2 regions of the Paenibacillus sp. JDR-2 genome follow, and region 2 is predicted to be linked to the other one. Evidence: predicted binding sites of a transcription regulator. Region 2 holds the regulator's gene; the other holds the start of a gene.
The links. Region 2 encodes CtsR, which represses protease genes until heat stress. Its sites were predicted from a motif close to ATGGTCAATAAAGGTCAAACA; they were not measured.

Region 1 (14,698 bases), 830 kb from region 2:
AACCGGTTGGCGATTATTTTGCCGGACCTAACCATATCATCCCGACGAACGGAACCGCACGCTTCTCCTCGCCGGTGAACGTGGACGATTTCCTGAAGAAGTCGAGCCTTATCTACTACAGCAAGGAAGCGCTGTTGAAGAACGGCAGCAGCATTATGACGCTTGCGCGTCATGAAGGGCTGGAGGCGCATGCCCGCGCCATTCAGATTCGTCTGGAGCAGGAAGGCAATCAATAGGAGCAGTCATAACCATTCATAATAGAAAGAAGGAATTGCAAGTGGCGGATACAAAACGGAAAGCGGAAATTGCACGCAAAACCAACGAAACGGATATTAAGCTGAGCTTTGCGGTTGACGGCAGCGGCGAAGCGAAACTCGAGACGGATGTTCCGTTCCTGAACCATATGCTTGACCTGTTTGCGAAGCACGGCCAATTCGACTTGACCGTGGAAGCGCGCGGCGATATCGACATCGACGATCACCACACGGTAGAGGATATCGGCATCTGCCTCGGCCAAACCTTGCGCGAAGCGCTGGGCGACAAACGCGGCATCAAGCGTTACGCGAGCGTATTTGTACCGATGGATGAGGCGCTGGCTCAAGTCATTATCGACGTCAGCAACCGCCCGCATTTCGAATACCGCGCGGAGTATCCTTCGGCGCAGGTGGGCAGCTTCTCGACCGAGCTGGTTCACGAGTTCCTGTGGAAGCTTGCGCTGGAAGCGCGTATCACGCTGCACGTCATCGTTCACTACGGCAAGAACACGCATCATATGATCGAAGCGGTGTTCAAAGCCCTGGGACGCGCGATCGACGAAGCAACAAGCATCGATCCTCGTGTACAAGGAGTGCCTTCGACGAAAGGAGTGCTGTAGCATGATCGCGATCATCGATTACGGCATGGGCAATCTGCACAGCGTCAGCAAAGCTGTCGAACGCCTTGGTTATGAAGCGGTAGTAACGGCTGATCCGGCCGTTATCGCTTCGGCGGACGGAGCGATCCTCCCGGGCGTTGGCGCGTTTGGGGATGCTATGGAGAATCTTCGCGAGACGAAGCTGGATGAAGTGACGAAAGCTTACGCAGCATCCGGCAAGCCGCTGCTAGGCATCTGTCTCGGTATGCAGCTCTTGTTCAGCGAAAGCGAAGAGCATGGCGTAAACGAGGGCTTGAACCTGCTCCCAGGCAAGGTCATTCGCTTCCAAGGCGATTACAAAGTGCCGCATATGGGCTGGAACAAGCTGAGTTTCCTGCAGTCCGACAGTCCGCTGTTTAAAGGTCTCGAGGAAGGTCATGTATACTTCGTACACTCTTTCCACGCGAAACCCGAGGTCGCCAGCGACCTTCTGGCAACAACGGATTACTATCAGCAGGTAACGGCTATTGTCGGCAGGGGCAACGTGCATGGCATGCAATTCCATCCGGAGAAAAGCAGCGACCTTGGCATCAAGCTGCTTGGCAACTTCCTTGCTTTAACAGGTAGCCCGGTAGCGCAGCGATAAATAGATCGTTTTTTTTAAAAGCAAGAACGAGAGGGGAGCGTGCACGAGATGCTGGCGAAACGTATTATTCCATGTCTGGACGTGAAGGACGGACGGGTTGTAAAAGGAGTCAACTTCGTGAACCTGCGCGATGCGGGGGACCCGGTTGAGCTTGCGTCCACTTACGATCAGGAGGGCGCCGACGAGCTGGTTTTCCTCGATATTTCGGCTTCGGTCGAAGGTCGCGCGACAATGATTGAAGTCGTGAAGCGGACGGCCGGAGAGATTACGATTCCGTTTACGGTTGGCGGCGGGATCTCCCATGTTGACGATATGAAGCGGATCCTGCGCGCAGGCGCGGACAAAATCGCGATCAACACGGCGGCTGTTCTGAATCCTTCCCTTGTCAGCGACGGTGCCCGCAAATTCGGCTCGCAATGCATTGTTGTAGCCATTGACGCGAAGTACAACGAAGCTTGGGGCGAGTGGGAAGTATTCACGCACGGCGGCCGCAAGGAGACGGGCATTAAAGTGCTGGAGTGGGCGCGCGAAATCGAACGCCTTGGTGCAGGCGAGATTCTGCTGACAAGCATGGATGCGGACGGCACGAAGGATGGCTTTGACCTAAAGCTGACCCGCGCGGTATCGGATCTGGTCGGCATTCCGGTCATTGCATCCGGCGGAGCGGGACGGATCGAGCATTTCTCCGATGTGTTCGAGCAAGGCCACGCGGATGCGGGCCTTGCTGCGACAATTTTCCACTACAAAGAAATGACGATCCGCGAAGTAAAGGATGATCTCAGGCAGAAAGGCGTGGAAGTACGATGACGGATCAACTGGCAGAGCTTATCAAGTGGAGCGAGGACGGGCTTGTTCCGGCTATCGTGCAGGACGCGCAGAGCAAGGAAGTTCTGATGCTGGCCTATATGAACAAGGAGTCCCTGAAGCTGTCGGCGGAGTCTGGAGTGACCTGGTTCTGGAGCCGTTCCCGCAATGAGCTGTGGAACAAGGGCGCAACCAGCGGCCACACCCAGCGGATCCGTTCGATGTCGTATGACTGCGATGCGGATACGCTGCTTGTACGCGTCGATCAGAAAGGCCCTGCTTGCCATACGGGCTCCTACTCGTGCTTCTTCAACGAGATTGAAGTGGCTGGAGCCGAGAAGTCTTCTGACTCTGCGAAGGCATCCTCCGATGACCGCTTCGGCATTCTCGGCGAGCTCGAAGGCGTCATCGCACAGCGTTATGCGGAGCGTCCGGAAGGTGCTTACACGACGTATCTGTTCGGGAAGGGTCTCGATAAAATTCTGAAGAAAGTCGGAGAAGAAGCAACCGAAGCGATTATCGCAGCCAAAAACGGCGATAACGACGAGCTTCGCTCCGAAGCAAGCGACCTGCTGTTCCATCTGCTCGTGCTGCTGCGTGAACGCGGCCTGCCGCTTGATGAGGTTATGGCGGAGCTGCAAAGCCGCCACGGCAAGCCAGCGACAAATAATGCGATGAGAAGAGAACAAGCGGGTAAATAATTTTTAAAAAAGAAAGGCCGGTATGCCATGTTTATCGATTATCATACCCATCACGCCCGCTGCGGCCATGCTGTCGGCTCGCTGGAGGAATACGTACAGAAGGGGATAGAGATCGGTCTTGCGCAGATCGGTCTTTCTGACCATATGCCGCTGCTCCATGTGGACCCGGCAACGTATTACCCGGAAATGGCGATGCCGATGGAAGAATTGCCGCGGTACGTAGAAGAGTGTCTGGCTTTGAAAGAAAAGTATAAAGACCAGATTGACATCCGCGTCGGCCTTGAAGGCGATTATATCGAGGGCCAGGAAGAAAAAATTGAAACGATCATTAACGCTTATCCGTTTGATTATGTGATTGGGTCGGTGCATTTCTTGGGAGAATGGGATATCACCGATTTCCGTCAGACCCATGGCTGGGAAGGCAAGAACCGGATGAAAGTTTATGAGCAGTACTACGAAGCGGTGGCGAAAGCAGCGGCAACGGGCTTTTATGACTACATCGGACATATCGATGTTATCAAGCGTTTCGGTTTTAAGCCCGAGGGAGACGTTACGCATCTGGAGAATGCCGCGCTTGAAGCGGTGAAGCGACACGGCATGGCGATCGAGCTTAACGCATCGGGCCTTCGGATGCCGGTAGAAGAGATGTTTCCGAGCCGAAGAATGCTCGAATACGCCAAACAATTGAGCATTCCAATCACGATTGGTTCGGATGCGCATCAGCCAGAAAGACTGGGACAATATTTAGATCAAGCGCGTGCGGTGTTGAAAGATGTCGGTTTTTCTCAGCTGGCGACCTTTGAACGGCGAAAATTGGTATTAGTCGATTTTTGAATTATGGTAAATTAGATGTATAATGATATGGAACAAGCATGACGCGGCATGAAAGCGTCCTGCAATTGACGAAGGCTTTGCCGAGTGGCGAAGTTTAGGACAACACGTCCAATTATTTGGTTTAAAACGCTCAGGAGGGTATCATGTTTAGCGACAAGTTGCGTATTTTTTCGGGTTCGTCCAATCCCGCATTGGCTCAAAAGATCGCCGGTGATCTGGGATTGACACTCGGCGCCATCAAAATGTCCCGTTTCAAGAGCGGGGAGATCTACGTCCACTACGAAGAGACGATTCGTAACTGCGATGTATTCCTCGTTCAATCGTTCTCGCATCCGATCAACGAGCATTTTGTCGAATTGCTCGTCATGATTGACGCAGCGAAGCGGGCATCCGCGAAGACGATCAACATCATCATGCCGTACTACGGCTATGCGCGCCAAGAGCGCAAAGCAGCACCGCGGGAGCCGATCTCCGCGAAAATGGTGGCAGACGTTCTTACTACGGTTGGTGCAAACCGTGTCATCACGATTGACCTGCATGCGCCAGCTATCCAAGGCTTCTTCAACATTCCGGTAGACCATATGACAGCACTTGATCTGCTCAGCGATTACCTGAAGTCGAAGAACATTCAAAACCCGGTAGTCGTATCTCCGGACGCTGGCCGTGCATCCACGGCTGAAAAGCTTGCGAATAACCTGGACACATCGTTTGCTATTATGATCAAGAAGCGTCCTGCGCATAATGAGTCCTCGATTACTCACGTAATCGGCGACGTAGAGGGTCAAACCGCTATCATTATCGAAGACTTGATCGATACGGGCAGCACGATTGTCAACGTTGTGGAGAGTTTGAAGGAGCGCGGAGCCAAAGAAGTCTATGTATGCGCAACTCACCCGCTGTTCTCGGGCAATGCCATTGAGCGTTTGAATCATCCTCATATCAAAGAAATTATCGTAACGGATTCGATCTCCCTGCCAGAGAATCGTCCGGATAAATTCACGGTATTGTCGGTCGCTCCGCTGCTTGCGGAAGCAACCCGCATTATCATTGAAGGCGGTTCGATCAGCACCCTCTTCAAGACAAACGGCGGCGTTTAATCGAATATGGCAATGACAAGAAAATCGCGGGCGTTTTTCCTTACGTTCGCGATTTTCCCACATATTCTTTCGTGTTAGGATAGGCATTGCTATGGTATAATCGTAGAAAATCAAGTTCCGGGAGGTGCCTTGCCAGGTGAAAGAGAAGAAACGTGAAGCCATAGAACAGACAGCCAAGATCATACCGATACAATGGGACGCCACGTTCTTTTTCGAGCGGGCCGTGCGCTCGTTGGATCGTTACCACTATGACAAGGCACTCAAATATTTCCGGCGTGCCGTGGAGTATGAACCGGAAAATCCGGTCAACCATTGCAACATGGCAGGCATCATGTCGGAGATGGGCAATTATGAAGAATCCAATCGGATTTTGAAATGGATTGTCGATGAGCTGGATCCGACCATGACGGAATGTCATTTCTACATGGCCAACAACTATGCCAACATGGAGATGTACGAAGCAGCGGAAGGCGCACTTATTCATTATTTGGAGGAAGACGCGGACGGACAATACCTCGACGAAGCCGAGGAAATGATGGAGCTTCTCCAATACGAGCTGGAGCGCCCTGCACCGCTGACGAATATAAAAGCACGCGAAGGCATGGTCGAGCATGACCAGGCCCGCAAGCTTCTGGAAGAAGGCAAGTTTACGGAAGCGGTCCGTATCTTGGAGAAAATCATTGAGGAGCAGCCGGAGTTTCTGGCAGCCCGCAATAACTTGGCGCTGGCCTATTATTATATGGGGATGTTCGACAAAGCGATGGCTACGATCCGGGAAGCTCTGGAGCTCGAGCCGGGGAATTTGCATGCTCTTTGCAATCTGGGGATCTTCTATCAGCATGCGGGAGATAAAGATAGTCTTACTCCTTTGCTTGATTTGCTGCGCAAGACCGCACCGTTTCATCAGGAGCATGTCTTCAAGCTGGCTACTACGATGGGCATCCTGGGCGAGCATGAATCGGCTTACCGCCACTTCACCCGTCTCCTGAAAGACGTGGAGCTCAACCTTGACCCTTGCCTATATCACTATGCCGCGGTAGCCGCATGCCAAATCGGCCGTTATGTGGAAGCGGAACGCCTCTGGAAGCAGGCTGCGAAGCTGGATCCGGAATCGGATATTCCGCGTTACTACATGGAGCAGCTGACTCTCATCAAAGACGGTGACCAGAACGCATCGGTAAGCTATCATTATCATTTGCCGTTCGAGGAGCAGTTCAAGCTGTGGGAAAATTCCTCGGATGGACTTCCCGAGCATTTGAAGCGCGACCCGCTCGTGCGTTCCTCGTTCTTCTGGGCACTCCGTCACGGAGACCAGAATACGAAGCTGCAGGTCATTCAGGCGCTAGGCATGATCGCCGATAATGAAGTTAAGGACGTCCTTCGAGCTTTCCTGCTCGAAGCGGATGAAGATGATTATTTGAAGCGGATTGCCGTATTTGTGCTTCGTACAATCGGCGTGCAGGAGCCGCTTCAAGCCGTACTGGAAGGCAAAGCTACGGTTATTGAGCCGAACCGGGTTCCATCCCGTCTGCCCGTCTGGGAAGACAAATGGCAGGAGGTCGTGGAAGCGGCGATGTCACGCGTGAACAAACGCTTTGACCTTGTGCAGCAGTACGATCTGATGACGCTGTGGGTAGAGTTCCTATCTAGGCTGTATCCGGAGGTGCCAAAGCTGACTAAGCCGGAGGGCTGGGCGGCAGCGCTTGAATATTTGACGGCCAAGATGCACCGGCGGACAACGTCGTATCCCGAAATCTCGGAGCGTTACGGCGTCTCCATCGCAACCGTAAGCAAGAACGCCAAAAAAATCGACGAGGTATGCGGAATCAAGGAAAAGATGAAATCGATCAGCTCGGTTTTCTCCTTGGACCATCTCGAATAGGGCATTTCGCCCGTTATCAGAACGCACTTAGGATATGGTTCCCTAAGTGCGTTTTGTTTTTCCCGGGCAAACTTATATATAATAAGGATATATAAGTTTGCCCTAATCGTTCCCTTCTCCAACCACCCGTTGGTTGGACGACTTAAAAATCCCTGCGATGTAGTCTATTTGACCGCACGCTGTAAGCGTAGCGGAAATAACGTGCTGGAGAAGCGGAGTTTATGCTTCCGAAGTAGCTTTCTTTCAGAAAGCTTTTAGTTCGCCTTTGTCCACCGAATTTCAACCGCTAAAGCGGTTATTCAAATGAAGAAATTCGGGGACAACAGCGATCGGAAGGACGTTATTTTCGCGCAGCGACATCACGAGCGACAACTAGCAACCATCGCCACTTTTAGGAGGACAACCATGTACAAATCCATTATTATAGGCACCGGCCCTGCCGGTCTCACGGCAGCGATCTATTTGGCACGCGCAAACATGAAGCCTCTTGTTATCGAAGGACCGGAGCCGGGCGGCCAATTGACCACTACGACGGAGGTAGAGAATTTCCCGGGCTTCCCTGAAGGAATTATGGGTCCCGATCTGATGGCGAATATGCGCAAGCAGGCGGAACGTTTTGGAGCCGAGTTTATGACCGGTTGGGTGAACAACGTCGATATGTCGGAGCGTCCGTTCAAGCTTCAGGTTGAAGGTAAAGGCGAATTTGTAGGCGAGACGATTATCATCTCTACCGGCGCATCGGCTAGATGGCTGGGTATCCCTGGCGAGAAGGATAATATCGGCCGCGGCGTGAGCACATGCGCAACTTGCGACGGCTTCTTTTTCCGCAATAAGAAGATCGTGGTTATCGGCGGCGGCGATTCCGCCATGGAGGAAGCGAACTTCCTTACCCGCTTTGCGACTAATGTTGAACTCGTAAACCGTCGTGATGAGCTCCGTGCATCGAAAATTATGCAGGACCGCGCACGCGGGAACGAAAAGATCAGCTGGAGCTTGAACCGTACGCCGCTTGAGGTAGAAGCGAACGGCATGGGGGTTACCGGCCTCAAAGTCCGCAATAATGCAACCGGTGAAGATGAAACGATCCAAACGGACGGCGTTTTTATCGCAATCGGACATACGCCAAACACGAAATTTCTGAACGGCCAGATCGACACCGACGAGCATGGCTACATTAAAGTGAAGCCAGGCAGCTCGGAGACGAACGTGCCGGGCGTATTCGCCTGTGGAGACGTACAGGACAACAAATACCGCCAAGCGATTACGGCGGCAGGCAGCGGCTGTATGGCGGCTCTAGATTGCGAACGGTTCCTCGAGAACGTCGGCTCACATTAAAAAAGCGAGATAACAGTCAGCCCTTTCCTCTCCCGGAGAGGGCTTTTTCCTGCCAGCTTCTTATAGTTGGAGGGAAACACTGGGGCGGCGATTATCTTGACCGGAATAGGGCATTGGCTTATAGTTGGTTAAAGAGTAGATAACATATTAATGAGGTGGACTAGTAATGTCTGAGAAGATTTACGTTGGAGTCGATGTCGGCGGCACCGCTATTAAAGTTGGGATTTGTAACGTGGAGGGAGAATTGCTCCATACTTACGAAGGGCCGACGGAAACGAGTAAAGGTACGGACACCATCCTTCATAATATTGCGCAGTATGCGCGGAACATCGTGACCGAATCGCCGTTTGATTGGGAGCAAGTTGAAGGCGTTGGCGTAGGGATCGCCGGCTTCCTTGATATCCCGAACGGTATTGTGAAATTTTCGGGCAACTTGAAGATTGAGAATGTTCACTTGAAGGAATATCTCGAGGAGGAGCTTCAAGTTAAAGTCCTTGTTAATAATGACGCAAACGTTGCCGCGCTTGGCGAAGCGTGGGCCGGTGCTGGCAAAGGCATCGATAACTGCGTCTGCTATACACTGGGAACTGGCGTAGGCGGCGGTATTATTATCGGCGGCAAAATCGTAGAGGGCTTCGCGGGTATGGCCGGCGAGCTGGGCCACATCGCGATTGTTCCTGATCTGGAAGCGATTCAATGCGGCTGCGGCAAAATGGGCTGTCTCGAATCGGTATCCTCCGCTACGGGTATTATCCGCATGGCGAAGGATGCTGTTGAGCGCGGAGACCGCACGGTCTTGTCGACAGTTGAAGATATAATGGCGAAAGATGTTATCGACGCTGCGAAAGCAGGCGACGAGGTCGCTTCGCGTATCGTTAGCCGCGCAGCTTACTACCTTGGCAAATCGATGGCACTGATGGCTGTCGTGCTGAATCCGGAATGCTTTATTATCGGCGGCGGCGTGTCGAAAGCAGGCGACTTCCTGTTCGACCAAATTCGCGAAGTATTCGAGAAGTATACCCAGAAGGAAGCGCAAGAAGGCGTGAAGATCGTTGCGGCTACGCTTGGCAATAACGCGGGTGTTGTAGGCGCAGCGGGTCTTATCTTGCGTTCCTAATGAGTATGAACAGCGTTACGATGGGGAAAGAGGGGACAGCTATGGAAACGGGAGCAATGTCAAAGCTTGTTATCATTACAGGGATGTCTGGCGCCGGCAAGACGATTGCCGTACAGAGCCTTGAGGATTTGGGCTTTTTCTGCGTTGATAATTTACCACCGGTGCTTATCCCTAAATTCGCAGAGCTGATTGAGCAGTCAAACGGCAAAATCGGCAAAGTAGCCCTTGTAATTGACCTTAGGGGCCGTGAATTTTTTACTGCCTTATCGGAGTCTTTAAGTTTTATCAAAGAGCATTTCACAATCAGCTGCGAGATTTTGTTCCTGGATGCAACGGACGAGGTGCTCGTCCAGCGCTATAAGGAAAGCCGCCGCCGTCATCCGCTTGCTCCGGAAGGCATGCCGCTCGAAGGCATCCGCAACGAGAGAAGAATGCTGGAGGATTTGAAAGGTTCGGCTTCGCAGGTTATTGATACGAGCAACATCAAGCCGGCACAGCTCAAAGAACGTATTATTTCCCGGTTTACGAATTTGGAGAACAACAGTCTTTCGGTGAATGTGACCTCCTTTGGGTTCAAATACGGCATTCCGATCGATGCCGATTTGATTTATGACGTGCGTTTTTTGCCTAATCCGCATTATGTGGATCATTTACGCCCGAATACCGGGCAAAACCCGGAAGTGTACGATTACGTGATGAAATGGCCCGAGACGCAAGCCTTCCTGACCAAGCTGCTCGATATGCTTCAGTTTCTTCTCCCTCTTTACCATAAAGAAGGCAAGAGCCAGGTCGTTATCGGCATTGGGTGTACGGGCGGCAAACACCGTTCGGTTGCGATTGCGGAATATTTGGGTCGCATGCTCGGCAGCAGCGATACGGAACGGGTACGCGTCAGCCACCGCGATGCTGACCGCGATAAGCATTGACGGGGTGATTGGATGCAGAATAGGCATAAAATTATAAGGCGGCCAAAGATTGTTGTAATAGGCGGCGGAACCGGCTTGTCGGTGATGCTGCGGGGGCTTAAGGAGAAGCCTCTTGATATTACTGCAATCGTAACGGTCGCCGATGACGGGGGAAGCTCGGGAGTACTGCGCAATGAACTGCAGATTCCGCCTCCGGGCGACATCCGCAACGTTATTATGGCACTTGCGGATGCGGAGCCGCTATTGACGGAAGTGCTCCAATATCGTTTCTCCAGCGGTACCGGATTAGCCGGGCATAGCCTTGGTAATCTGATGCTGGCTGCAATGACGGACATTGCCGGCGATTTCGTTACGGGCGTCCGTGAGCTTAGCAAGGTATTGGCCGTGCGGGGACGTGTGCTTCCTGCCGCGGGCCGTGCTATCGTGCTGAAAGCCGAAATGACTGACGGTACCGTTGTGGTCGGGGAATCCATGATTCCGAAAGCCGGAAAGAAGATTAAGCGGGTATTTATAGAGCCCGACAATGTAGAGCCTCTTCCGGAGGCAATTGAAGCCATTGAGCAAGCCGATGCGATTCTGATTGGGCCGGGCAGCTTATATACGAGTATTATTCCGAATCTGCTCGTACCTAAGTTAGCGCGGGCCATTCTGGAGTCAACGGCTGTTAAGCTGTTTGTCTGCAATGTAATGACACAGCCGGGGGAGACCGATGGATATTCGGTCAGCGATCATCTGAAGGCTGTGAAAGATCATATCGGGCATAAGATTTTCGATTATGTGCTGGTCAACGATGGGGAAATATCGCCGGAGGTTGCGGAAAAGTATGCGGAACTGGGCTCTACTCAGGTAGAGCTGGACATAGACGAAGTAAACCGGTTGGGATATGAAATAATCTCCGACCGCCTCGTGCTGTACCGGACATTTCTGCGCCATGACGCAGAGCGGCTTAGTCATCATATTTATAAATTAGTGGAAAACTGGATGTTAAGAAAGAGGTGAACAAGCGATGTCATTTGCGGCCCAAACGAAGAAAGAGCTGACGATGGTTGAGGCGGATACCTGCTGTGAACGTGCCGAATTATCCGCACTCATTCGAATGAATGGCTCGGTCAGCGTCTCCAGCCGCAAAGTCGTCCTCGACATCTCAACCGAAAACGCAGCAATTGCCCGCCGGATCTACTCCTTGCTAAAGAAGCATTTTGAAGTGCATACGGAATTGCTTGTCCGCAAAAAAATGCGCCTCAAAAAAAATAATGTATATATCGTCAGAATTCCGACGAAGGTACAGGAAATACTAAGTGAGCTTAGAATTGTATCCGAGGGCTTTGTGTTTAATTTGGGCATTGATAAGGAAATCATTAAGAAGCCTTGCTGCAAACGATCCTATCTGCGTGGAGCATTCCTTGCCGGCGGTTCGGTCAACAACCCGGAGGGCTCTTCCTACCATCTTGAAATTTCATCGATGTACGAAGAGCACTGCGAGGCACTGGTTGAGCTGGCCAATAAGTTTGGGCTGAACGCGAGATGTATCGAGCGGAAGAAGGGCTTTGTGTTCTACATCAAAGAGGGCGAGAAAATTATCGAGCTGCTGAACATTATTGGCGCCCATCAGGCTTTGTTCAAATTCGAGGATGTCCGTATTATGCGCGACATGCGGAACTCGGTTAACCGGATCGTGAACTGCGAAACGGCTAACCTAAACAAAACGATTGGCGCGGCCGTCAGACAAATCGATAATATCAAGCTGCTGCAAAAGGAAATCGGACTAAACAATCTTCCCGATAAGCTTAGAGAGGTTGCCGAAATCAGGCTCCAGCATCCGGATATGAACCTCAAGGAAGTTGGGGAGATGCTGAAGGGGACCGTAAGCAAATCCGGCGTTAACCACCGGCTGCGGAAAATTGATGAACTTGCGGAAAAAATCCGCAACGGCTAAACTTTTAACCTAGTGCATCAGATGGTATAATGATATAATATGAACAAAAAGTCTTATACAAGATGCAACGCTGCATTTTAAAGTTATTAGTCATGTCAGGCTGAGCATTGAAGCGAAATTGCCAGACTTATTATAGTATAGGGGGTATGGTTACCATGACAAGGCTACCGGTTGTCGTTCGTCTTAAAACAGGTTTGCACGCTAGACCTGCCGCATTATTCGTTCAAGAAGCGAACAAATTTTCCTCCGAAGTATTTGTTGAGAAAGACGACAAGAAAGTAAATGCGAAATCCATTATGGGTATCATGAGCCTTGCGATCAGCTCGGGCACAGAGATTCATATCAGCGCAGAGGGTTCGGATGCAGAACAGGCTGTAAACGCTTTAGTCGCGCTAGTCAGCAAAGAAGAGCTGGAGAACCAATAAGAACCGACAAAGAGGGGTGTCCCGAGTCATCATTTTGAATGACAATGGGATAGTCCTTTTTTCTTTGGATTTAAAAAAACGACAAAAAAAGCGGCTGCTCATGGTATTCCATGTTCAGCCGCTTTTTTATTTATGTGTTAGATACGCTCGATAACTTTATCAACCAGACCGTATTGACGTGCTTCTTCCGCGCTCATGAAGTAATCGCGGTCGGTATCCTTCTCGATACGCTCGAGAGGTTGTCCGGAACGCTCAGCCAGGATGCCGTTCAGCTTATCGCGCATTTTGATAATGCGGCGGGCGCGGATTTCGATATCGCTTGCTTGACCTTCAGCGCCGCCAAGCGGTTGATGGATCATCACTTCGCTGTTCGGAAGCGCATAACGTTTGCCAATGGCACCGGCCGTGAGCAAGAAAGCGCCCATCGAAGCCGCCATGCCGACGCAAATCGTCGAAACATCGGGTTTAATGTATTGCATCGTATCATAGATAGCCATGCCTGCCGTAATGGATCCGCCAGGGCTGTTAATGTAGAGAGAAATATCTTTCTCAGGATCTTCTGCTGCAAGGAACAGCATCTGAGCAATAATGGAGTTGGCTACTACATCGTTTACGCCTGACCCGAGGAAGATGATGCGATCCTTCAGAAGGCGGGAGTAAATGTCGTAAGCGCGTTCTCCGCGATTGCTCTGTTCAATAACCATAGGAACGAAATTCATATCCAACCAAGTCCCCTCCTCAAAATAGCAAAGATGGTATTACTGATTCCCATTCTAGCGGATGATCAAACAAAAGTCAAAGATAGTCAAACTCAATTTTCCAGAAAAACAAAAAAACCACCCTCATCGAGGACGGTTCATGTTTATGTATAGCGTTAAGGTAAAGTTAAATGGCGCGCCCGCTAGGAATCGAACCTAGATCTCAGGCTCCGGAGGCCTACGTCATATCCATTGGACCACGGGCGCATATTTGCATAAGAAAGCAACAGCAAAACTTAGTATACGCGATTCTATTGTAGAAAGCAAGATAGATGAGAAAAATAAATTTGAGCAAATCGTGAATACAAACGCTTTCATCGGCGATTGCTGACTTGCCATGTGAAATGTTTTTAGCTAAAATAGAGGTGGGACTTAAAGTGAGTATGCGGGACGTTTAACGTCCATCCCCTGAAAGCCCATTACGCCTATTGACGGGTGGAGTGAAAAGTAGAGGATGCGTCACATTATTGAGCTGCAGCAGCAGCTTCTCCCAGATTTGCTTGACGTAATGAAGAAGCGTTACTCGATATTGCGCCAAGTGATGTTGTCCGATCTGATAGGCCGGAGGACGCTCGCCAATTCCTTAGGGATGACCGAGCGGGTACTGAGGGCGGAAACGGATTTTCTGAAATCGCAAGGTCTGCTGGAGATTCATACGGCGGGGATGCGGATCAGTGAAGCGGGCAAGCAATTGCTTGAGCAATTGGAACCCTTCTACAAAACGTTATTCGGCTTGTCCGATCTGGAAGAGAAGATCAGGAGTCACTTCGGATTATCGCAGGTCATTATTGTAGCAGGCGATTCCGAGGAGTCGGAGCAATCGAAGCGGGAGCTTGGAAGAGCGGCTTGCCAGGTGCTTCGCAAAGTGATGGAGCCAAACGATGTCGTGGCTGTAACCGGCGGAACGACAATCGCTCAGGTAGCGAACCAATTAACTTCGACAACACCGCTCAAGAACAACTGGTTTGTACCGGCGAGAGGCGGACTTGGTGAAAGTCTCGATTATCAAGCCAATACCATTGCATCAACAATGGCGAAGCGTACAGGCGCCAATTACCGGATGCTCCATGTGCCGGATCATTTAGGTGACGAAGCCTACGCATCCATGATGCAGGAACCGAATATCCGCGATATTGTCGAGGTTGTCCGAAGCGCCAGAATCGTCGTTCACGGGATCGGGGACGCTATGGTGATGGCCCGGCGCAGAAAGCTGAATCCTGAACTGGTGGAAGCGATGGCCGCGGATGGAGCATTGGCTGAAGCTTTTGGTTTTTATTTCGACCGTAACGGCGAAGTTGTTCACAAAATGCAGACCGTAGGATTACGACTCGAGGATATTGTGAAGACTGAAGTTGTTATTGGAGTTGCAGGCGGCCATAGCAAA
Region 2 (14,698 bases):
GTTCGGGGACCGTGTCAGGTGGGCAGTTTGACTGGGGCGGTCGCCTCCTAAAATGTAACGGAGGCGCCCAAAGGTTCCCTCAGAATGGTTGGAAATCATTCGGAGAGTGCAAAGGCATAAGGGAGCTTGACTGCGAGACCAACAAGTCGAGCAGGGACGAAAGTCGGGCTTAGTGATCCGGTGGTACCGAATGGAAGGGCCATCGCTCAACGGATAAAAGCTACCCTGGGGATAACAGGCTTATCTCCCCCAAGAGTCCACATCGACGGGGAGGTTTGGCACCTCGATGTCGGCTCATCGCATCCTGGGGCTGAAGTAGGTCCCAAGGGTTGGGCTGTTCGCCCATTAAAGCGGTACGCGAGCTGGGTTCAGAACGTCGTGAGACAGTTCGGTCCCTATCTGTCGCGGGCGCAGGAAATTTGAGAGGAGCTGTCCTTAGTACGAGAGGACCGGGATGGACGTACCGCTGGTGTACCAGTTGTTCCGCCAGGAGCACCGCTGGGTAGCCAAGTACGGACGGGATAAGCGCTGAAAGCATCTAAGCGTGAAGCCCCCCTCAAGATGAGATTTCCCAACTAGTAAGACCCCTTGAAGACGACGAGGTTGATAGGTTCGGGGTGGAAGCACAGCAATGTGTGGAGCTGACGAATACTAATCGGTCGAGGGCTTATCCTAAAACAACCCCCAAAAAGTGAAGTTAAGCGTTGCAGCTTATTCCGATTACTTTTCGGGGACCCCGGTGTAACAATCGGAACACTTAAGGAATTCAAACTTTCGCATCCAGTTTTCAAGGCGCAAATCCCGAAACGTTTCTGCAAGAAACGTACTTCGAAAGCAACGCCTTACGTTTGGTGGCGATGGCGGAGGGGAACCACGCGTTCCCATACCGAACACGACCGTTAAGCCCTCCAGCGCCGATGGTACTTGGACCGCAGGGTCCTGGGAGAGTAGGACGTCGCCAAGCAATGAAGAGCCTGTCGCATTACGCGACAGGTTTTTTGTTTCCGCATAGTTATCAACGATTCATCCACAACCTGAACAGCTGATCCACATTGGGATTAAGCTGCTTTTTTGTTTTGATATCCACATGTGAATAGTCACTCAATTACAACTTATCTGTATTTTGTAGATGAAGTTGTGCATAAATCGTCAAATCCCCTTATTTTATGCGCGTTTGCGGTCTGGATAACTGAATAACTCCGTGGATAGACAACACCCGCCTGCCAGAGATGTTTCCCTTTTCTCCTTATCCTGTTTATAAACTCCCCACAACGGTTTAATAACAATATAGAGCCTTTTGCTTGCTCGAGCATTTTGCATAGCGTTTATGCACAAATGTGAGTAGTCAGTGGATGAACGGCTCGTAGGACAGCTGCAGCTGTGTGTTAATGGGACGGACTGTGTATAAATCGCATCCATCCGCACCATGCTAGATAATGGCGATAGTATGATTGTTAAATTATCAGAAAATTGAAATTCCATGTATTGACCTTTCCTGATTTTTGCGTATAATAAAGTTAAAGTCAAAGAAAGTCAAAGTCAGTTGGGGCAGCATTTCCACAAATGCATCCACAGCTCATGTCGCCAGGAGGTTGGTAAATTTGCGTAACATTTCCGATCTCATCGAGCAGTACTTGAAGCAGATGTTGCAGGAAAGCCCGGAAGGCGCCGTTGAGATTCAACGCAATGAACTGGCAGACAAGTTTTCCTGCGTTCCGTCGCAGATCAATTATGTAATCAGTACCCGGTTCACTTTGGAGAAGGGATACATGGTTGAAAGCAAGCGCGGCGGCGGCGGTTATATCCGCATTCAGCGGGTAGACTTGCCGGCGCTTAAGACGATTCAATTCCATATCCATCAAACGATTGGCGATTGCGTCGAGCAAAGCGTGGCGGAGGGGCTGATTTATCAGCTGGAGGAGGCAAGACTAATTACGAAACGGGAAGCGAACCTGCTTCGGGCCGCGGTTGACCGCGACACCATTGCCGTCAAGCTGCCGCTTCGCGATGAGATCAGAGCCAGGTTACTGCGCTCCATGCTGATATCTTTATTAGCCAAATAAGCGCCTGAGAAGGTTACACCGGAAGGAGGGGATTCGGCTTGATTTGCCAAGAATGCGGCAAGAAGCCGGCAACGCTTCATTTTACGAAAATCGTGAACGGTGAAAAGACCGAATTTCACATCTGTGAATCCTGTGCAAGGGAACGGGGTGAAGGTATCCCCGGCGCTCCAAACGGGTTCTCTATTCACAGTCTGCTGTCGGGCCTTCTCGATTTTGATCCGAGCAGCACTAACGGCGCAAACAGCGCCAAGCAACAGCAGATGATCCGCTGCGACCACTGCGGGTTAACGTACGCGCAATTCAGCAAGATCGGCAGGTTCGGCTGCAGCAACTGCTACCGTCAATTTACCGAGAAGTTAGATCCTCTGCTGAAACGTGTACATGGCAATACGGTCCATGTCGGTAAAATACCGAAGCGTTCCGGCGGCCAAATTCAGTACAAGCGAGAGATTGAACAACTGCGGCGGGATTTGCAAAGCCGTATCGAACGAGAAGAATTTGAAAGCGCGGCTCAGATTCGTGATCGAATCCGTGAGCTGGAGCGTAAAATAGTAGAACTGTAAGGCGCACGAAGGAGGTTTACTCTTGGCGAGTCATCGTTTCTCTGAGCAAGCGTTAAGCGATTGGATGAAGGGAGTTGGACCTGACTCGGATATCGTCATTAGCAGCCGAGTACGCATTGCGCGAAATATGCGGCAGTATCCATTCCCGATGCTTGCTACCAATCAGCAGTCGCTTGAGGTCATGAATCAGCTCACTGCAATAGGGCAATCCGGCAAGCTGGATCCGGTAGGACATTTCGAAACGATTATTTTATCGGAGCTTAGCGAGCTGGAAAGACGGGTATTGGTGGAGAAGCATCTGATTAGCCCTAACCTGGCTAACGAGTCACGCGGCGGGGCGGTCATTCTAAGCGAGAATGAATCGGTCAGCATAATGATCAACGAAGAGGATCATCTTCGTATTCAATGCCTGTATCCCGGTTTTCAAGTCAAAGAGGCTTGGACACTGGCGAACCAGATCGATGATATTTTCGAGGAAGAAACCAATTACGCGTTCGACGAGCAGAGAGGTTATTTGACCACCTGTCCGACGAATGTAGGGACGGGAATACGCGCATCGGTTATGATGCATCTGCCGGCACTTGTGCTGACTCAGCAGATTAACCGTATTTTATCGGCTGTCACGCAGGTCGGCCTCGCTGTCCGGGGAATGTATGGCGAAGGCAGCGAAGCGCTGGGGAATCTGTTCCAGATATCGAATCAGATTACGCTGGGACAGACTGAAGGCGAAATCATCGATAATTTGCACGGAGTAGCCAAGCAGATTATCGAGCATGAGAGAGCAGCCCGCCAACGGCTGATGTCCGAGTCTCGGCTTCGGATCGAGGACCGGGTAAGGCGCTCTTACGGCATTTTGTCTTACGCGGCGGTGATGGATTCCAAGGAATCCGCGCAACGGCTGTCCGATGTAAGGCTAGGCGTCGATCTGGGGCTTCTGGATCACGTCACGAGCCAATCTTTAAATGAATTAATTGTAATGACGCAGCCCGGGTTCCTGCAGCAGACGTTCAACGAGAAGATGAGCGCTGATCAGCGGGATTACCGCAGGGCCGAATTAATCCGCAATCAATTGCGGGGTCAAACCGAGCATGGGGGTGCATGAAACATGATGTTTGGACGTTTTACGGAGCGAGCGCAAAAGGTTCTCGCCTTGGCGCAGGAGGAAGCGGTTCGTCTTGGTCACAATAATATTGGTACGGAGCATATTTTGCTCGGCCTGATTCGCGAAGGGGAAGGCATTGCAGCGAAGGCTTTAATCGGCCTTGGTCTTGGACTTGAGAAAATTCAGGATGAAGTGGAGGCTTTGATCGGCCGCGGTCAAGAGCAGCCAACTAATATTGCTTATACGCCACGCGCGAAAAAGGTTATCGAGCTGTCGATGGACGAAGCAAGAAAGCTTGGCCATACGTACGTAGGCACAGAACATATCCTGCTTGGTCTGATTCGCGAAGGAGAAGGCGTAGCAGCCCGGGTTCTGAACAACCTTGGCATTAGCCTTAACAAAGCGCGCCAGCAAGTATTGCAGCTGCTGGGCAGCAGCGAAGCGGTATCCAGCAGCCATGGCTCTCCATCCAATGTGAGTACGCCAACGCTGGACGGCTTAGCCCGTGACCTGACCGCTTATGCCCGCGAGGGTAATTTGGATCCGGTTATCGGCCGCAGCAAGGAAATCGAGCGCGTAATCCAGGTGCTCAGCCGCCGTACCAAGAACAATCCTGTTCTAATCGGTGAGCCGGGCGTAGGTAAAACCGCGATTGCAGAAGGTCTTGCTCAAAAGATTATCGCAAACGAAATCCCAGAGACACTTCGCGACAAACGCGTTATGACTTTGGATATGGGCTCCGTTGTAGCCGGCACGAAGTACCGCGGCGAATTCGAAGACCGCTTGAAAAAGATCATGGATGAGATTCGCCAAGCCGGCAACATCATTCTGTTCATCGATGAGCTTCATACGCTGATCGGTGCAGGCGGCGCTGAAGGCGCGATTGATGCATCCAATATTCTAAAGCCTGCGCTTGCCCGCGGCGAGCTGCAGTGCATCGGCGCAACAACGCTGGATGAATACCGCAAATACATCGAGAAGGATGCCGCGCTTGAGCGCCGGTTCCAACCGATTACGGTCGACCAGCCATCGCCGGAAGAAGCCATCCAAATTCTGCACGGCCTGCGTGACCGTTATGAGGCTCACCACCGCGTAAAAATTACGGATGATGCAATCGTGCAAGCCGTGAAGCTGTCCGATCGTTATATTACGGACCGGTTCCTGCCGGACAAAGCGATCGACCTGATCGACGAGGCGAGCTCGAAAGTGAGACTTAACTCGTATACGGTACCGCCTAATCTCAAACAGCTGGAGAATCGTCTGGAGGATATCCGCAAGGAGAAAGACGCAGCGGTTCAAAGCCAGGAGTTCGAGAAAGCGGCAGCCCTTCGCGATACGGAGCAAAAAATCCGTGAAGAGCTCGACGTAACGAAGAACCAATGGAAAGAAAAACAAGGCCGCACCGATTCCGAGGTAACGCCTGAAGATATCGCTCAGGTTGTAGCAAGCTGGACGGGTATTCCGGTCAGCAAGCTGGCGGAAGAAGAAACTGAGCGTCTGCTCAAGATGGAAGATATCCTGCATGACCGCGTAATCGGCCAAGAAGATGCGGTTAAGGCGGTATCGAGAGCCATCCGCAGAGCGCGCGCAGGCTTAAAAGATCCGAAACGTCCAATCGGTTCGTTCATCTTCCTTGGTCCTACCGGGGTAGGTAAAACCGAGCTAGCCCGCGCACTCGCGGAAGCGATGTTCGGCGACGAGAACGCGGTTATCCGCATTGATATGTCGGAGTATATGGAGAAACACTCCACGTCCCGTCTCGTCGGAGCGCCTCCGGGATATGTGGGCTACGAAGAAGGCGGTCAGCTGACCGAGAAAGTACGCCGCAAGCCATATTCCGTTGTCCTCCTCGACGAAATCGAGAAGGCGCATCCGGAAGTGTTCAACATCCTGCTGCAAGTACTGGAAGATGGTCGTCTGACCGATTCCAAAGGCAGAGTGGTCGACTTCCGCAACACGCTGATCATTATGACTTCGAACGTTGGCGCGGATCAAATCAAACGTAATTCCTCGCTGGGCTTTACAGCCGTACAGGATTCGGGCCGCGAGTTCAACCAAATGAAGGATAAAGTGATGACAGAGCTGAAGAAAAGCTTCCGTCCGGAGTTCCTGAACCGGATCGACGAAACAATCGTGTTCCACTCGCTGGAGCAAGAGCATATCGCTCAAATCGTTACGCTTATGTCCGACGAGCTTCGCAAACGGCTGCGCGAACAAGAGGTGGACTTCATCCTCACCGATTCCGCGAAGGCGTTCCTCGCGAAGGAAGGCTTCGACCCGCAATACGGTGCGCGTCCGCTGCGCCGTGCGATTCAGAAGCATATCGAAGACCGGCTGTCAGAGGATCTCCTCCTTGGCAAGATCCGCAAAGGCGATTCCTTCACGATTGACGAGAAAGACGGCGGGTTGACCGTTAACAAATCCGAAGCTGTCCCGGAAGAGCCGGCAGCAAAATAAGCAAGAAAACAACCAGGCTGCCTGGGTGAGGGAATCCCTCGCCGGGCAGCTTTTGTTTTACCCACTCCATTTGACAATGAGAATCATTATCGTATATGCTTGGAATAAGGATTATTTAGCAATTAAGGGTTTTAAACATAGAAGCTGTGGGAAGATGGAGGGGCTTATTATGATCGTTGTGACGAATACGATAAAGGTAAAAAAAGGCCATGGGGAAGAGGTAGCGGAGCGGTTCCAGAAGACCAAAGGCATTGAGCAGTCCGCCGGTTTTATTCGCATGGAGGTTATGCTGACCGAAGGGCTGGCTGACTACGATGAGCTGAAGGTAAGCACGACCTGGGAGACCAAAGCTTCCTTCGAGGGCTGGGTGAACAGCGATTCCTTCCGTCAGGCGCATGCCCACAGGGGAAATAAACAGGCGGACGGCGGTAAAGGAAAGGATGGAGAAGGCGAGCGTATTATGCTGGGCTCTCAGCTTACCACGCACCGGATTCTCGTATCCAGAGAAGCTGCGGCAATCTCATAATTTTTGCAGCTTATACTTTTGCATCATTTAACAAAAGCTTTCTTTATTCCGATGTTGGAATAAGGAAGGCTTTTTTACTGACTGGAATCTGTTGGTCCGTACATTAGTTCGTAAGAAGGGGTTTATACCCTACGGATAAAATGGTAAACTTTTAAATGGTAACGCTTGTTAAAAGGAGCCTAGTATGGCAAAGATAAAGCTAAAGTTTGTATGTACTGAATGCGGGACGGAATCGCCGAAATGGCTGGGGAAATGTCCGGGCTGCCAGTCTTGGAATACGATGGTGGAGGAAAAAGAGACCGTTGTCAAAACACAAGGTGTCGGTCTTCGCGTGGCTCAGACGAAAGAAAAGCCGCAATCCATCATACATATAGAAAGTGGGCAGGAACCGCGTATTGAAACACGGTTGCAGGAGCTTAACCGGGTGCTGGGCGGAGGCGTTGTGCCAGGCTCGCTAATTCTGGTAGGCGGAGATCCCGGAATCGGAAAATCCACGCTGCTGTTGCAAACCTCGCATGCGTTGGCCTCAAAGGGGCTGAAGGTGCTCTATATTTCCGGGGAGGAATCCGTCCGGCAGACGCGTCTCCGCGCTGACCGGCTTGGTGCTCTGACGGAATCCCTTTTTGTCCTTTGCGAGACAAACATGGAGCAAATTAACGATGCGATTGAATCGGTCCAGCCGGATTTTCTCGTCATCGACTCCATTCAGACGGTGTATGATCCAAACGTTCAGTCTGCTCCGGGCAGCGTCGCCCAGGTAAGGGAATGTACCGCTCACTTCATGCGGGTAGCAAAAATCAAAGGAATCGCTACCGTGCTTGTCGGGCATGTGACGAAAGAAGGCGCAATTGCCGGTCCCCGTCTGCTGGAGCATATGGTCGACTGCGTGCTGTACTTCGAAGGCGAGCGGCATCATACTTACCGGCTGCTCCGGGCCGTTAAGAACCGGTTTGGCTCCACTAATGAGATCGGCATATTCGAAATGGGTGAAGAAGGCCTTCGAGAAGTGGCCAATCCGTCAGAGCTGTTCCTGTCGGAGCGCCCGCTTGGCGTATCCGGCTCTACGGTTGTAGCCAGTATGGAAGGAACCCGACCCGTGCTGGTTGAGCTTCAGGCGCTTGTCGCAGCAACGAATTTCCCGTCGCCGCGGCGGATGTCCACAGGAATCGATCATCACCGGATGGCATTAATTATTGCGGTATTAGAGAAGCGGATCGGTATGTTTTTGCAGACGCAGGATGCCTATTTAAATGTGGCGGGCGGCGTGAAGCTGGATGAGCCGGCAGTTGACCTTGCGGCTGCAGTCTCGCTGGCGTCAAGCTTTCGCGATGCACCTACGCGCCCCTATGACGTTATCTTCGGCGAAGTGGGCCTGACAGGCGAGGTTCGTGCGGTATCCCGTGCCGAGCAGCGGGTGAAGGAAGCGGAGAAGCTTGGCTTCAAGCGGGTCATTATGCCGGAGAAAAGCTTAAAGGGCTGGAAGCCGCCGGAAGGCATCGAGATTATCGGCGTGAGTACGGTAGCAGAAGCGCTGTCCGCGGCACTTGGATAGGGGGCAAATGATGAAGGAACAAAGTCAGCTAGAAATAATGAACCAGCTTTTGCAATTAGTCGCACCAGGCACCCCGTTCCGTGATGGGCTTGATAATGTACTTCGGGCCAAAACGGGTGCGCTGCTTGTTGTCGGGTACAGTCCCGAAGTGATGGAGGTCGTGGATGGAGGCTTCTCTATCAACTGCGATTTCTCGCCTAACTACTTGTATGAGCTCGCCAAGATGGATGGAGCCATTATCCTGAGCGAGGATATGAAGCGGATTTTGTATGCGAATACGCAGCTTATCCCGAACAACTCGATTTCTTCGATTGAGACCGGTATCCGGCACCGTACGGCGGAGCGGGTAGCGAAGCAGACCGGCAAGCTTGTCGTATCGATCTCGCAGCGCCGGAATATCATTACGCTGTACCAAGGTAATTTGCGTTATTCGCTCAAAGAGATGGGCGTTATATTAACGAAGGCCAATCAGGCGATTCAAACGCTTGAGAAATATAAGGTCGTACTTAGCCAGTCGCTCACCAACCTGTCGGCCCTTGAATTCGAGGAGCTGGTGACGCTGCAAGAAGTAGCGCATGTCGTGCAGCGCGTCGAAATGGTTCTGCGCGTCAAAATGGAAATCAAGCGTTATGTCACCGAGCTTGGTACGGAAGGCCGGCTCATCGCCATGCAGATGGAGGAGCTTGTAAACGGCGTTGACGAAGATGCCTGGTATCTGCTCAAGGATTATGCCAAGGATAATACGGATGACAAAATCCGCGAAATCCGTGCAGCGCTCAAGAAGCTCAGCGCGGAAGATCTGCTGGATGCGCCTCCGATTATCCGTCTTCTCGGCTACACGCATACCGCCGCCATGGTGGAGGAAGCGGTATCGCCGAGAGGTTTCAGGCTGCTCAATAAAATCCCTCGCCTTCCATTAATTATCATGAACAATCTGATTGAGCGCTTCGGTCGTCTGCCTCATATCCTGATGGCAACCATTGATGAGCTTGACGAAGTGGACGGTATTGGAGAGGTTCGCGCGCGCGCGATCAAGGACGGCTTGAAGCGGATCCAGGAGCAGATGTTCATTGACAGACAAATTTAAATCTCATACAATGGATGGAATGTGTACCGTATTCCAAACATACATTAGTAAACGGTTTTAGGGCATAGTAGAGAAGAGGTGGAATAGATGATCACTAAGTCGATACCGAGCCTTCTCACGGTCGGAAACTTATTCTTAGGAATAGCCGCCATTATTCTCGTGTTTAATGAAAAGCCGGAGACAGCCGCGATGATGGTTATTATAGCGATGCTGCTTGATGGCGTGGACGGCCGTGTAGCACGTGCTCTGAACGTGCAAAGCGAGTTCGGCAAAGAGCTCGATTCGTTATCCGATGTGATCTCGTTCGGCGTGGCGCCGGCTTTTATTATGTATGTCGTTGCCTTTCAAGAGCTTAACCCGACCATTGCCTGGATTATTACCGCACTGTTCCCGATCTGCGGTGCTTTGAGGCTGGCCCGATTTAACGTAGTAGCCAGTAAACCGGGTTACTTTATTGGCCTTCCTATTCCTGCTGCAGGAGGCGTGTTGTGCACGCTTGCGCTGTTCCAGGATGATATTGCAGTCTCAGTCTTGTTATTGAGCACGCTGGTGCTTTCCTTGCTTATGGTTAGTACGATTAAATATCCGAACTTTAAAAAAATCGGCATTTCCAAGGGTGCGATCTGGGCGATTCCGTTTGTGGTCGCGCTGGCTATTTTCCTTGGGATCCAATTCCCTGACCAGTTATCTAAAATTATCTTTGTACCGATGCTGTTATATGCGCTTTACGGTCTAAAAAAAAACGTTGACAGCCGCGTGAAGAAACGCGTCCGGAAACGCCGCGCCAAAGAAGTACAGGAAGAGAATGTGCAATCGGAGACGACTGCCTAAAAATGCATAAAAAAAGAAGGAGCTGTTCCCTGCACTCGTTATAAACGAGGCAAGGAGCAGCTCCTTTTTTCGTATTCCTTACGTTAAGTTAAACAATCCGAGGGTAGAACATTTATCGTATTCCTTGGCGACAACTTCGTCTAATTTAATATCAAGCAGATTGCACATGGCGGTCATGTAGAACAGATTCCGTCCGAGCTCGGATTTGAGCACGTCGCGGCAGGATTCGCATACATGGCCAGAGATATGACTTTGAAGCGTAGATTTGGCACTCTCGAGATTTGGTTCATCTGCATACTCTTGCTTGCGTGCATTGAGTTCAATACAACCACAGTCCGTTACGGTCTTCGTCACCGCGCGGTTAACGGATGTACCGGACTGACCAAACTTGGACATAACGTCCAGCAGGCTTCGATGCCTAAGCAATAGTTCTGATACTTGCTGCTGGAATTGTTCCAGTGTAGGAGCACTCATCGATTCCACCTCTTTCATCAGCTTCATCTGCTTTAACTGCTAATTCCATTATAAACATACCCCGCTATCATTTCAAAATGAAAAATCATTCACGAACCGCCGTTTAGTCCGTCCATTATTGGAACATAATTGTAATGGAGGTGGTATTTATGATGAAACGAATTATTCAAATGGCCGGTCTATTATTTGGCGGATTGGCTGGGCTCGAAGTAGAAGGCAGAACGAATAGCATAGAAGGCTGGACGCAATCGTCGCTTGGTATTTGGCAAGGAACTAGCGTGTATTATTTCGCGATTGGGGCACTTTTTGGACTTCTTGTTGCGAGCATGGCTGCAGGACGAATTATGAAGTTTATGCAGCGCGGTATTGATCAAACGGCCGAAATGCCGATGAAGGATTTACTGGCCGGCAGCGGCGGGCTTCTTGCGGGATTGTTCTTGTCCGCGCTCTTGTACCCGGCGGTAGCAAAGCTTGGCGGACCGGGGCTTTTGATTCCGGCCGTGATGTCCCTGTTCTTCGGCTACTTGGGTCTTCGAATCGGTCTTAGCAAGAAGGACGAGCTGGCGGCAGCGGCATCGGCGATGCTGGAACTGCGCAAGTCAGCTCCGGTGGCTGATGAGGCGGGTGGCTTTGAAGAGCATAAAATTCTGGACACCAGCGTAATTATCGACGGCCGGATTGCGGATATCTGCAAGACCGGATTTATCGAAGGAACTCTCGTTATTCCGGAATTCGTGCTTGAGGAACTGCAGCATATTGCGGACTCTTCGGATCTGCTGAAGCGTAACCGGGGACGCCGCGGACTTGATATTTTGAACAAAATTCAAAAGGAATTAGATGTTCGGGTGCTTATCTACGAAGGAGACTTTGAAGAAATAAGCGAGGTGGACAGTAAATTGGTCAAGCTGGCGAAAGCCCTTAAAGGCAAGGTTGTTACCAATGACTTCAACTTGAACAAGGTATGCGAGCTGCAAGGTGTATCGGTACTGAACATTAATGACTTGGCTAATGCAGTGAAGCCCGTCGTCCTGCCCGGTGAAGAAATTATCGTACAAGTTATTAAGGACGGCAAAGAGCATGGACAGGGCGTCGCTTATCTGGACGACGGCACAATGATCGTTGTGGAAGGCGGACGCGATTATATCGGTACCACGATGGAAGTTCTTGTAACAAGCGTTCTGCAAACATCTGCAGGCCGGATGATATTCGCGAAGCCGAAGCTGTTGGAAAAAGCGCTGTAACCTTGTATAGTAGGGAGTAGTTGTTTATACGTACGAGGGAGATTGGGCGATGAATGCACATTGGGGAGCGGTTGTCGTTGCGGCCGGACGCGGCTCGCGGATGGGAACCGCAGAAAGCAAGCAATATTTGCCGCTGCACGGTAAGCCGATTCTCGTGCATACGCTGGAATTATTCCAAGCGATGGACGAGATAGCAGATATAGCGCTTGTGGTTGGCGCGGAGGACGTGGAGCGCTGCACCGGGCTTGTCGAGGAGTATAAGCTTGGCAAAGTGACGGCCGTGGTAGCCGGGGGAAGCGAGCGCCAGCATTCGGTCTTTGCGGGAATCAAGGCGTTGTCGCCGGCTGCCGAGTGGGTGATGGTGCATGACGGCGTGAGGCCGCTTGTAACGCAAAAGGCGATACGCGCCTGCTGCGGGAAAGCCGAGCAGAACGGCGCTGCCGTCTTGGCCGTACCGGTCAAGGATACAATCAAACAGGTAGACGACACGGGTCTGATCGTTTCAACGCCGGACCGCCGAAGCTTGTGGGCGATACAAACGCCGCAAGCTTTTCGTCGTGATTTGCTGACCGCAGCGCATGAGCGCGCGGCAGAGGAGCATTTTCTCGGTACGGATGATGCCATGGTGGTGGAACGTACAGGCGCGCCTGTCGTTATTGCGGAAGGCGACTATACGAATATCAAAATTACGACGCCGGATGATCTGCCCTGGGCAGAATTTTTGTTAGAGAAACGCAGGAGAGAGGAGAACAAACAATGATTCGAGTAGGACAAGGCTTTGACGTGCATCAGCTGGTGGAGGGCCGTCCCTGCATTATCGGGGGCGTAACGATTCCTTACGAGAAGGGACTGCTGGGCCATTCCGACGCGGATGTGCTGCTGCATGCGATTACGGACGCGATTCTAGGGGCGCTTGGGCTTGGCGATATCGGCAAGCACTTCCCGGATACTTCCGAAGAATTCAAGGACGCCGACAGCCTGAAGCTGCTTGAACACGTATGGGCGCTGGCGAAGGAGCGGGGCTACAAGCTTGGCAACTGCGATTCGACGATTATTGCCCAACGTCCGAAGATGGCGCCTTACATACCGCAAATGGCGGAAATTATCGCGCGCGCGCTGGAAGCGGACATCGAGCAGGTGAACGTGAAGGCGACCACGACCGAGCAGCTTGGTTTTACCGGCAGAGGCGAAGGAATTGCCTCCCAATCGGTTGTCTGCTTGATCCAGGATGTTATAATCAAGTAATGGTTTAGTTATACGAGAGGGGTTATTAGCGATGACACAAGAAGTGAGAGTCCGTTATGCACCGTCCCCGACGGGTCATTTACATATCGGTAATGCCAGAACGGCCTTATTTAATTATTTGTATGCGCGCAGCCAGGGCGGCAAATTTATTATCCGGATTGAAGATACCGACGTGAAACGCAACGTGGCAGGCGGGGAAGAGAGCCAGCTGAAATATTTGAAATGGCTTGGCATCGACTGGGATGAGAGCATTGACATCGGTGGAGGCTACGGCCCTTACCGTCAGACCGAGCGCCTTGATATTTATAAGGAATATTGGCAGGACTTGATTGACCGCGGCCTTGCTTACCGTTGCTATTGCACGGAAGAAGAGCTTGAGCAGGAGCGGGAAGAGCAGATGAGCCGCGGCGAGACGCCTCGTTATTCCGGACGCCACCGCAACCTGACGGAGGAACAACGCCAGGCGTTTGAAGCGGAAGGCCGCGTAGCCAGCGTGCGATTCCGTGTGCCGGAAGGCAAAACCTTTGCGTGGGACGACATGGTCAAAGGCTCGATCAGCTTCGATACGGCGGAGATGGGCGACTTCGTTATCGTGAAAAAGGATGGCATTCCGACTTACAACTTTGCCGTCGTCATCGACGATTACCTGATGAAGATCAGCCACGTGCTGCGAGGCGAGGATCATATCTCGAATACTCCGCGCCAGCTGATGATTTACGAAGCGCTTGGCTGGGAAGCTCCGAAGTTCGCTCATATGACGCTGATCGTGAACGAGAGCCGCAAGAAGCTCAGCAAGCGCGACGAGTCGATCATCCAGTTCATCGAGCAATACGACGATCTTGGCTATCTGCCGGAAGCGCTGTTCAACTTTATTGCTTTGCTCGGCTGGTCGCCTGAAGGCGAGCAGGAGATGTTCTCTCATGACGAGCTGGTAAACGTATTTACGGCTGAACGTCTAAGCAAAAGACCCTGCCGTATTCGACACGCAGAAGCTGAGCTGGATGAACGGCGAATACATGAAAAAGATCGACCTCGAGCGTCTCGTCGACCTTTGTTTGCCGCATCTGCAAAAGGCTGGCCGCTTGGGCGAGCAACTGGATGCCGCTGACCGTGAATGGGTTACGGCACTTGCTGCTCTCTATCAAGAGAAGCTACGCGCAGCGTCGGACATCGTAGAGCTTACGGAGCTGTTCTTCCTCGATACGGTCCAGGATGAAGAGGAAGCTAAGGCTGTGCTTGCCGAAGAGCAGGTACCGGCTGTCCTGACTGCGTTCCTTGCGAAGATCGAAGATAGCGAAGCTTCCGCCTTTACCGTTGACGGCATTAAAGACTGGATCAAAGCGGTTCAGAAGGAAACGGGCTTCAAAGGCAAGCAGCTGTTTATGCCTATTCGCGCTGCGCTTACGGGCCAGACGCATGGCTCCGACCTGAACCAGTCCATCGCCCTTCTTGGCCGCGATAAGGTGGTTAACCGTCTTAAGAATCGTCTGGGTTAAGCATTACCCAATGCGGACGAGGTTGACAAGCGGTGTTATAAATTCCTTGTCACCTTTAAGG

Region 1: the regulator CtsR is predicted to act here: its motif matches at 13,348-13,368, upstream of clpP (ATP-dependent Clp endopeptidase proteolytic subunit ClpP).

Annotation. Positions count from the first base shown of each region.
Region 1 covers NC_012914.1:177,194-191,891, forward strand. The annotation lists gene hisD (histidinol dehydrogenase) at 1-236, shown strand, start outside; gene hisB (imidazoleglycerol-phosphate dehydratase HisB) at 278-874, shown strand; gene hisH (imidazole glycerol phosphate synthase subunit HisH) at 876-1,499, shown strand; gene hisF (imidazole glycerol phosphate synthase subunit HisF) at 1,548-2,306, shown strand; gene hisIE (bifunctional phosphoribosyl-AMP cyclohydrolase/phosphoribosyl-ATP diphosphatase HisIE) at 2,303-3,004, shown strand; gene hisJ (histidinol-phosphatase HisJ) at 3,032-3,838, shown strand; gene PJDR2_RS00930 (ribose-phosphate diphosphokinase) at 3,982-4,935, shown strand; gene PJDR2_RS00935 (tetratricopeptide repeat protein) at 5,072-6,817, shown strand; gene trxB (thioredoxin-disulfide reductase) at 7,223-8,152, shown strand; gene PJDR2_RS00945 (ROK family glucokinase) at 8,319-9,269, shown strand; gene rapZ (RNase adapter RapZ) at 9,311-10,195, shown strand; gene PJDR2_RS00955 (gluconeogenesis factor YvcK family protein) at 10,208-11,194, shown strand; gene whiA (DNA-binding protein WhiA) at 11,202-12,131, shown strand; gene PJDR2_RS00965 (HPr family phosphocarrier protein) at 12,287-12,556, shown strand; gene clpP (ATP-dependent Clp endopeptidase proteolytic subunit ClpP) at 12,694-13,275, opposite strand; tRNA gene PJDR2_RS00975 (tRNA-Arg) at 13,447-13,521, opposite strand; gene PJDR2_RS00980 (sugar-binding transcriptional regulator) at 13,769-14,698, shown strand, end outside.
Region 2 covers NC_012914.1:6,527,483-6,542,180, reverse strand. The annotation lists rRNA gene PJDR2_RS28765 (23S ribosomal RNA) at 1-675, shown strand, start outside; rRNA gene rrf (5S ribosomal RNA) at 848-964, shown strand; gene PJDR2_RS28755 (CtsR family transcriptional regulator) at 1,602-2,063, shown strand; gene PJDR2_RS28750 (UvrB/UvrC motif-containing protein) at 2,102-2,626, shown strand; gene PJDR2_RS28745 (protein arginine kinase) at 2,691-3,728, shown strand; gene clpC (ATP-dependent protease ATP-binding subunit ClpC) at 3,732-6,185, shown strand; gene PJDR2_RS28735 (antibiotic biosynthesis monooxygenase) at 6,355-6,711, shown strand; gene radA (DNA repair protein RadA) at 6,896-8,263, shown strand; gene disA (DNA integrity scanning diadenylate cyclase DisA) at 8,274-9,350, shown strand; gene pssA (CDP-diacylglycerol--serine O-phosphatidyltransferase) at 9,438-10,181, shown strand; gene PJDR2_RS28715 (hypothetical protein) at 10,260-10,655, opposite strand; gene PJDR2_RS28710 (PIN/TRAM domain-containing protein) at 10,805-11,896, shown strand; gene ispD (2-C-methyl-D-erythritol 4-phosphate cytidylyltransferase) at 11,946-12,656, shown strand; gene ispF (2-C-methyl-D-erythritol 2,4-cyclodiphosphate synthase) at 12,653-13,141, shown strand; partial or broken gene gltX (glutamate--tRNA ligase) at 13,173-14,637, shown strand.